DNA from 2 places in the Stenotrophomonas sp. YJH_SMC_37 genome. Region 2 is predicted to be linked to the other one. Evidence: riboswitches for the same ligand, from Rfam matches in the RefSeq annotation. Region 2 holds a riboswitch; the other holds the start of a gene.
What was found. Region 2 has a riboswitch for cobalamin ahead of btuB (TonB-dependent vitamin B12 receptor). Riboswitches for the same ligand answer to the same signal wherever they lie in the genome.
Positions count from the first base shown of each region.

Region 1: linked by a shared signal. The riboswitch ahead of AC5P8J_RS10550 (epoxyqueuosine reductase QueH) and the one ahead of btuB (TonB-dependent vitamin B12 receptor) in region 2 are both predicted to bind cobalamin.

Region 1 is NZ_JCAFTG010000006.1:90,970-95,498, reverse strand. Features, by position in the region: gene purU (formyltetrahydrofolate deformylase) at 1-632, shown strand, start outside; gene pncA (bifunctional nicotinamidase/pyrazinamidase) at 919-1,545, opposite strand; gene AC5P8J_RS10550 (epoxyqueuosine reductase QueH) at 1,601-2,287, opposite strand; cobalamin riboswitch at 2,449-2,663, opposite strand; gene AC5P8J_RS10545 (patatin-like phospholipase family protein) at 2,791-4,529, shown strand, end outside.
Region 2 is NZ_JCAFTG010000014.1:94,258-98,786, reverse strand. Features, by position in the region: gene AC5P8J_RS17575 (GAF domain-containing protein) at 1-42, shown strand, start outside; gene AC5P8J_RS17570 (TfoX/Sxy family protein) at 39-401, shown strand; gene AC5P8J_RS17565 (histidine phosphatase family protein) at 492-1,070, opposite strand; cobalamin riboswitch at 1,214-1,436, shown strand; gene btuB (TonB-dependent vitamin B12 receptor) at 1,552-3,396, shown strand; gene gph (phosphoglycolate phosphatase) at 3,516-4,184, opposite strand; gene AC5P8J_RS17550 (class I SAM-dependent methyltransferase) at 4,248-4,529, opposite strand, start outside.

The DNA.
Region 1 (4,529 bases), on a different contig from region 2:
TCGGCATGGACTGGCAGCTGCACGATGGCCGCCGCCGCGCACGCCTGCTGGTGCTGGTCAGCAAACAGGGGCATTGCCTCAACGACCTGCTGTTCCGCGCCCACAGCGGCCAGCTGAAGGTCGACATTGCGGCGGTGGCGTCCAACCACGCCGACTTCGCGCCATTGGCCGCCTCCTACCAGGTGCCGTTCCACCACCTGCCGGTGACCGCCGATACGCGCGCGGTGCAGGAGCAGCAGATCATCGACCTGGTCGAGCGTGAGCGCATCGACCTGGTGGTGCTGGCGCGCTACATGCAGATCCTGTCACCCACGCTGTGCCGCGCGCTGGCCGGACGTGCGATCAACATCCACCACAGCTTCCTGCCCAGCTTCAAGGGCGCGCAGCCGTACCACCAGGCGCACGCGCGCGGGGTCAAGATCATCGGTGCCACCGCGCACTACGTCACCGAGGACCTGGACGAAGGCCCGATCATCGAACAGGACGTGGCCCGCGTTGACCATGCGATGGCGCCGCGCGAACTGGTGCGGCTGGGCAGTGATACCGAATCGCTGGTGCTGGCGCGTGCGGTGCGCCGCCATGTGGAACACCGCATCCTGCTCAATGGGCATCGCACGGTGGTGTTCCGGTAATCGCCCATCCCGCGTCCGCCGGGCATGGCCCGGCGCTACCACGGGTGCTATCCGGTAGTGCCGGGCGCTGGCCGGCAACTGCAGAGATCCCGAGGTTGCCGGCCAGCGGCCGGCACTACCGAATCCTGATTTCATCCAATGAAAAGCCCCCGGTTCGGCCGTCCCGCGATCTGTAGGGGGGCGTAGTTAGGGGCTGGATGAATCAATTGTGTTGTTGTGGGCAGGAGCGCGCAAGCGGCATAAGCGACGTGCCCGGTAGCGCCGGGCCATGCCCGGCGGTCGCGCGTCAGGCGAGCGCAATCCCCGCCTTGCCCAGCGCCTCGCGTACCATCGTATCGTTGGCCTCGGTCACCGGCCGGGTCAGCTCCCACAGGAACTTCACCTTGAAGCCGGACTTCACTGCGTCCTGCGCGCTCCACAGCACGCAGTAATCGCGGGCCAGGCCGCACACGTGCACTTCGCGGATGCGGCGCTCATGCAGCCAGCCGGCCAGGCCGGTGGCCGGGCGCTCGCCATCGGGACCGTGGTTCTCGCGGAAGGCGCTGTACGAATCCACCTGTTGGCGCGTGCCCTTGCGCAGGATCAGGTCGGCCATGGCCCAGTCCACGCCCGGGTGCAGAGCGGCGCCATCGCTGCCCTGCACGCAATGGTCGGGCCACAGGGTCTGCGGCTGCGCGTGCAGCAGGATGGTCTCGAACGGGCGTTGGCCGGGGTGCTGGCTGGCGAACGAGGCGTGATCGGCCGGGTGCCAGTCCTGGGTGGCCACCACCGTGCGGTAGCGGCGCTGCGCCAGCAGTCCGGCAATCGGTGCCACCAGCGCATCACCCTGGTCGCAGGCCAGCGCGCCGCCCGGCATGAAGTCCGGCTGCAGGTCGATCACCAGCAGGGCGACGTCGGCGGGCAGGGCGGTCATGGCAGATCCACTACAAGAGAAGGGGCGACCAGCGTGGCCGCCCCTCGCTCACACGTCAATCGCCCTGCGGCGTCCCAGCGTCCTGCCCGTAGTACAGCAGGCCGATTTTGATCCGCTCGCGGCCGTTCTCGCGACGGTGGCGGTTGGCATCGCGCAGCGAATACACGCAGCCGCAGTACTCCTGCTGGTAGAACTGCTCGCGCTTGCTGATCTCGATCATGCGGCTGGCACCGCCGCCCTTGCGCCAGTTGTAGTCCCAGTACTGCAGGCCTTCGTAGCGCGAGGCGGCGCGGATGCCGCAATCGTTGATCTGCGCCATGTTCTTCCAGCGCGAGATGCCCAGCGACGAACTGATGGTGTCGTAGCCGTGCTCGTGCGCGTACAGCGCAGTGCGTTCGAAACGCATGTCGAAGCACATCGTGCAGCGGATGCCGCGTTCGGGCTCGTTCTCCATGCCACGCGCACGGCTGAACCAGTTGTCGGTGTCGTAGTCGCAGTCGATGAAGGGAATGCCATGCTGCTCGGCGAAGCGGATGTTTTCCTGCTTGCGCAGTTCGTATTCCTTCACCGGATGGATGTTGGGGTTGTAGAAGAAGATCGCGTAGTCGATCCCGGAGGCGGTGATCGCCTCCATTACCTCGCCGGAGCAGGGCGCGCAGCATGAATGCAGCAGCAGGCGCTTGCCGTTGGCAGGCAGGATCAGGGTGGGGCGTTGGAACTCGGTCATCGTCAGGTACCGCATGGACCGCCGGCAACGGCGGTGGCCCATGCATCTGTGCGTGGGTGGACAGGGCTGGCCGGATACCGTGAAAAGGACGCACGCGGCCGCACTGCCCGCACGCGCAGGTCAGCGACGGCCCCGGCACCCTCCCCGCGGAGAGTCCAGGTCGAGTCAGGGGACGGTCGTGTCCCCCGGCCGGGGCCGGTATTCGGGCTGATGGACACGGGCCGCAGCCCACCTACTACCTGCCGCTTCCCAGGCGCGAGCCCAGTGCTGTTGGCAGGATTCGTTTCCATTCACCGCTGCGGGGCAGCTCCGGAATGGGCGCGCCAGGCGCCTTCACCGGATTCCCGTTCAAATCCCTGTCGCCATCAACGCTGCGGCGGGGATACCTTCGGCGTGCCCACGGTGGACGCGTCGAGGGCAATGGTCAAGGGTCAATGAAAGCTCGGGGCTGTGGTCCGTTTCTCAGGCCGTGAGAGCGCCGCTTGCCATACTGGGCATCGACAGACGGGAGGTGGCTCGTGGCGGCGAAGTACTGCGATCTGGTCATGAAAGGCGGCATCACCAGCGGCATCGTGTACCCCAATGCGGTACTGGCGCTGGCGCGCCAGTATCGCTTCAAGAGCATCGGCGGCACCTCGGCCGGCGCCATTGCTGCGGCGGTGGCGGCTGCGGCGGCATGCGGCGATCGTCGCCAGCAGGCCGGCGAGCACCTGCCCAGTGATGCCGGTTATGGGGGGCTGTCGGCGGTGTCGGCGCAGCTGTCGCGGCGCGGGTTCATCTACAGCCTGTTCCAACCGGCGCGGGGCGCGCGTGCGGCCTATCGGCTGCTGGTGGTGCTGACCGGCAATGCGGGCCTGCCACACAAGCTGCTGTGCCTGGCGGTGGCGGTATTCGAGATCGCGCCGCTGGAAGTGCTGGTGTCGCTGGCGCTGCTGCTGGGCCTGGGCGGGTGGGGCGGCGGCTGGAGCGGTGTGGCCGCCACGCTGCTGCCGTCGCTGCTGTGCGCCTACGGTGCCGGTGTGGCCGGTGCCGTGCTGCGCGTGGCCCGCGTGGCACGGCGCAACCTGCTGGGCCTGTGCAGTGGCCTCGGCCGCGATGCACGCAAACCGGCGTTGACCGAGTGGCTGCATGAGTGCCTGCAGCAGTTGTCAGGCAAGCCACTTGATGCACCGCTGACCTTCGCCGACCTGCACGACGCACCGCGCTATGCCGGCGAGCCGGACAGCCCGCACGCGATCAGCCTGCAGATGATCACCACCTGCGTCTCGCACAACGAGCCGCGTACGCTGCCACTGGGCGGCGCGCAGTTCTGGTTCCTGCGCGAAGAGTTCGAGCAGTTGTTCCCGGCCAGCGTGGTGCAGTGGCTGGTGGATCAGGCTGGCCCGCCGCTGGACGTGGAGGGGCGGCAGTACTACCACCTGCCGCAGGGCCCGAAGCTGCCGGTGCTGGTGGCCACACGCATGAGCCTGAGCTTCCCGTTGCTGATCAGCGCGGTGCCACTGCACGAACCCTCGCGCCGCGAGCGCCGCTGCGAACCCACCGCGCCGGCGGCCGACCCCGAGCACAACGTGGCCGACAGCATGGAAGGGCTGACCAGCGCCGGGCAGGCTTGCGGTCCGGTGATCACCGCCTTCCGCATCTGCTGGTTCTCCGATGGTGGCATCAGCAGCAACTTCCCGATCCATCTGTTTGACGCCGCATTGCCGCGCTGGCCGACCTTCGCCATCAACCTGGTCTACCCGCAGCACGCCGAAGACGTGAGCCAGGGCAGCGGTAGCCGGCAGGCACTGGAGCATGCCGTGTTCCTGCCCACCGAGAACCGCCACGGCTGGCAACGGCATTACCAGTCCATTGCCACGCCGCTGGCCGCAGCCGAGCTGGGGCGTTTCCTGTTCGCGGTGGTGGCGACCATGCAGAACTGGCGCGACCTGCTGCAGGCGCGCGCGCCGGGTTATCGCGACCGCATCGTGCATGTGAGCCTGCAGGGCGACGAAGGTGGCATGAACCTGGACATGCCGCAGGAGGTGCTGACCCGCATCGCCGACAAGGGCAGCCTGGCCGGTGCGCGGTTCTGTTCGTTCTCGTTCGAGAACCACTACTGGATCCGCTGGCGCAACCTGGCCTCGGCCTACCAACGGTACACGCTGGAAGTGGCCCGTACCGACGACCCGGCGCAGCAGGTACTGGCCTATCGCGCGGCGTACTCGATGGTCGCCCGCGGCGAACCGACACCGCCGTCGTACAAGCTGGGCTCGGA
Region 2 (4,529 bases):
CTGGAAGCCATTGCCCGCGTGTTCGTCGAGGCGCTGGGATGAACGCACCCAAGCTGCGCAACATCGGCCCCAAGAGCGCGGCCTGGCTGCGCCAGGTCGGCCTGCGCAGCCGCGACGACCTGGTCGCGATCGGAGCGGTCGGTGCCTTCGTCAAGGTCAAGCGTGCCGGCTTCAAGCCCAGCCTGAACCTGCTGTACTCGCTGGAGGGTGCGTTGCTGGACTGCCACTGGCAGGAACTGAGCGAGCCGCAGCGCGATGCGCTGGTACAGGACTATGAAGCGCGCATCGCCGCGCATCCGCTGAAGGCGGCCGGCCCGGCGTCGGGCCCGGTGCATGAGCAGCGCTTCGATGCCGACGATGACGCGGAAGACAGCGTTGCCGAGGATGCGGACGAGGATTGACGGCATGGTAGTGCCGGCCGCTGGCCGGCAACTGCATGATCTTCGCAGCGTTTCCGAGGCTGCCGGCCAGCGGCCGGCACTACCGATGGGTCAGGGCTGCTGCAGCTCCAGCAATTCGCCCACCAGCCCGGCCTCACCGCGCTCCAGCCACACACGCAGGCGCGTGCCATGGTCGATGCGCAGCGCCCAGCACAGCGACATCGGCAGGCCGCAGACCTTCGACAGCACCATGCGCAGCGGGCCGCCATGGCTGACCACCAGCGTCGGCACCGGATCGTCATCATCGAGCAGGCGATCCAGCGCGCGCGCGATGCGCCGCTCGAAGTGGCCCCAGCTTTCGCCGTTCGGCGGCGGGAACGCATGCGGGTCAGCATGGAAGGCAGCCAGTGCATCCTCCGGCAGGTCGAACAGCGACTGCCCGTCCCAATCGCCGAAATCCAGTTCCTCCCATTCCTCGTCCGCTTCCACGTCCAGCCCGCGCGGCGTGGCCAGCGCCATTGCCGTGTGCAGCGCGCGCAGCCGCGGCGAACTGATCACCCGCTCCCAGGGCTGCGCGGCGTAGGCGTCGACCAGTTCCTGCGGCAGGCGGGCCAGCTGCGGTGGGTCGCTGCGGCCATCGAGGAACTCATCGCGACCGTTGCCGGCATGGCGGACCAGGTCGAGGATCATGCGTGCGTTCCGTACAGGCAACGCGGGGACAGCGGAAAACGGGCGGACATCGGCAACGGCACCACGGGATCGAGGGACCATTCTAAGGGCACAGCAAAGGCAGTCGAGCAGGCGCGACGCAACGGGAGTGCCTGCGATGCCGTAGACTGCGCGCACTTCCAGGTGACCTGCGGCCACGGCCGGCAGGTTGAAACGGGAAGCCGGTGACGCGTGATTCCACGCCAGGCCGGCGCTGCCCCCGCAACGGTAAGCACGTCAGTTCCGGGCAACACTGCCACTGTGCCTCAGGCATGGGAAGGCGCCTGGACGGCGGCCTCGCGCCGCCCGGCGGCAAGCCCGGAGACCGGCCCGGAAGCCTCAGGTCGCGATGCGGTGGGCATGGCGCTGGATGACCGTGGCGTGCGCTGCGGCATCGGCGCGTGCCTGCCTTCGCGGCTCCTCCCCTTCGCCACGCGGGCGTGCGTGGCACCTGGAGTCCCCCATGAAGCTGCAGTCCCGAATGTTGTCCCTGGCCGTGCTGGCCGCCCTGCCCGCGCTGGCCCAGGCCGCCAATGACACCACCGCGCTCGACCAGATCCTGGTCACTGCGACCCGCACCCCGATCGCCCTGCAGGACAGCATCGCGCCGGCCCAGGTGATCGACCGCGCGCAGATCGAATCCAGCCAGGCCACCTCGCTGCAGGAACTGCTGCGCGGCCGCGCCGGCATCAGCCTGACCAATGCCGGCGGCTTGGGCAAGCAGAGCTCGCTGTTCCTGCGCGGCACCAACTCCGGCCACACCGTGGTGCTGGTCGATGGCGTGCGCATCAACAGCGCCGACCTCGGCCTGGCGATGTACCAGGACCTGCCGCTGGCACAGATCGAGCGCGTGGAGATCGTGCGTGGCCCGCAGTCCAGCCTGTACGGCGCGGACGCCATCGGTGGCGTGATCCAGATCTTCACCCGCCGCAGCCAGGGTGACTTCGCCCCGCATTTCCAGCTCGGTGGCGGCAGCAATGGACTGCGCGAGGCCAGTGGCGGCATCGGCGGCGGCACCGAACGCGGCTGGTTCGGCGCTGACATCGCCTACCAGCATTCCGATGGCATCGATGCCTGCCGCGGCTCCTCCTCGGTGTTCACCGCGGGCTGCTTTGCCGACGAGCATGACCGCGACGGCTACCGCAACCTGTCCAAGAGCCTGCGCGGTGGCTACACCTTCAACGACCAATGGAACGTGGAAGGCAGTGCATTGCGTGCCGACGGAAAGAACCATTACGACGGCTACTACAACTATTCGGAAACCCGCCAGCAGGTGCTGTCCGGCAAGCTGCGCTACACCCCGTCCGAACGCCTGGCGTTCACCGCCAATGTCGGCCGCAGTGACAACGAGTCGGACAACTTCGGCGACTTCGATGCCCGTGGCAGCGCCCAGACCCATCGTGACAGCGCCTCGCTGCAGGGCGACTTCGGCATGGCCGAAGGCCAGCTGCTGAGCACCGGCGTGGACTGGAGCGAAGACAACCTGGATGGCAGCAGCGCCGGGTACCTCGTCGACAGCCGTCGCAACACCGGCGTGTTCGTGCAGTACCAGGGCCGCTTCGGCCGCCACCAGCTGCAGGTCAGCGCACGCAACGACGACAACCAGCAGTTCGGCAACCACGCCACCGGCAGCGCCGGCTGGGCGATGGAACTGGGCCACGGCCTGCGCCTCAACGCCAGCTATGGCACCGCGTTCAAGGCGCCGACCTTCAGCGATCTGTACGACCCGTGGAGCGGCGTGCCGACGTTGAACCCGGAGAAGTCCAAGAGCGCCAACCTGGGCGTTTCGCAGCAGGGACAGGGCTGGCACTGGGGCCTGGACGTATATGAAACCCGCATCGATGATCTGATTACCTACGATGCGGCGACCTTCAGGATGCAGCAAGTGGAGAAGGCCCGCATCCGCGGCGCCGAACTGACCGGTGGCGTGCTGCTGGCCGGCTTCGACATCAACGCACAGCTCAGCTACACCGACCCGCGCAACCGTACCCATGGCAGCACCCAGTTCGACAACTGGCTGCCGCGCCGCGCGCAGCAGACCGCACGCCTGGACATCGACCGCCGCTTCGGCGACTTCCGCGCCGGTCTGACGGTTCAGGGTTCAGGCAAGCGTTATGACAATGCGGCCAACACGATAAAGGTCGGCGGTTACGGTACGCTGGACCTGCGCGCCGAGTACGCGCTGACGCCGTCGTGGACGCTGCTGGCGCGTGCCGCCAATGTGTTCGATCGCCGCTACGAGACCGTGGCGTGGTTCAACCAGCCCGGCCGCGAGTACCAGCTGAGCGTGCGTTACCAGCCGAAATGAAGGCGCGCGCCGGGCATCGCCCGGCGCCTCCTGATGCCATCGACGCATGGCGTCGATCTACTGTAGAGCCGAGCCCATGCTCGGCTCACGCAATGAAGCAGCCGAGCGTGGGCTCGGCTCTACGCCCGAACGCCCGCGGCCAACCCCGGCAACTCACGCAGGTCGTCGATCACTGCCACCGCGTGCGCGCTGCCCAGGTCCAGGCCGCGTGGATAGCCGTAGCGCACCAGCGCGATCGGCATGCCCGCATCTTCGGCGGCGCGGTAGTCGGTCAACGAATCTCCCACCATCAGGCACGCCTCCACCGACAGCGCGAAATGCGCGGCGATGTGCCGCAGCGGTTCGCCACTGGGCTTGCGCTGCGGCAGCGAATCACCGCCCAGTATCAGCGCGAACGCATCACCAATGCCCAGGTGCTGCAGCAGCGGCGGCACCAGTGCTTCGGGCTTGTTGGTGCAGATCGCCAGTGGCACGTCGCGCGCGCGCAGCTGCGCCAGTGCGTCGGCCACGCCATCGAACAGGCGCGGGCTGCGCAGCAGGCATTCACGGTAGTGCACCATGAACACCGGCATCACTTCGGCCAGGTCGACCTCGCGGCCTGCCGCATGCACGGCCTGTTCGACCAGGCGGCGCACACCGTCGCCGATCCAGCCGAGCACGGTGGCTTCCGGCACGCGCGCCATGCCGATGTCCTCCAGCGTGCGGTTCAGCGCTTCGGCGATATCAGCTGCGCTGTCGACCAGCGTGCCATCGAGGTCGAACACGACCAATGGATAGGGATACGACAAGGAACGGCACCTGCACGACGTGGGCCCCCCATTGTACGCCGCTGGTTTCCGCGCCGATCCGCCTCAACCGATCCGGCGCGCTCGGGTGGCCAGGAAGGTGGGAAGATAACGGTCGATCAGGAAGCGCGGCCGCGGCTGCCAGTCTTCCATGAAGCGATCGATGACGAAGCCGGCATCCAGCTGGCCACCAATCAGCTCGGTCAGGCTGTGGCCAAATGTCAATGCGTCGCCACGGGCCAGCTTCGCCTCGCGTTCGGCTTGCGGCAGGTCTTCCAGGTCCGAATAGGGAATGGCGTACTGCGGACGGATCAGGCCCTGTGCATCCAGCTGCGGATCGCGCGCACC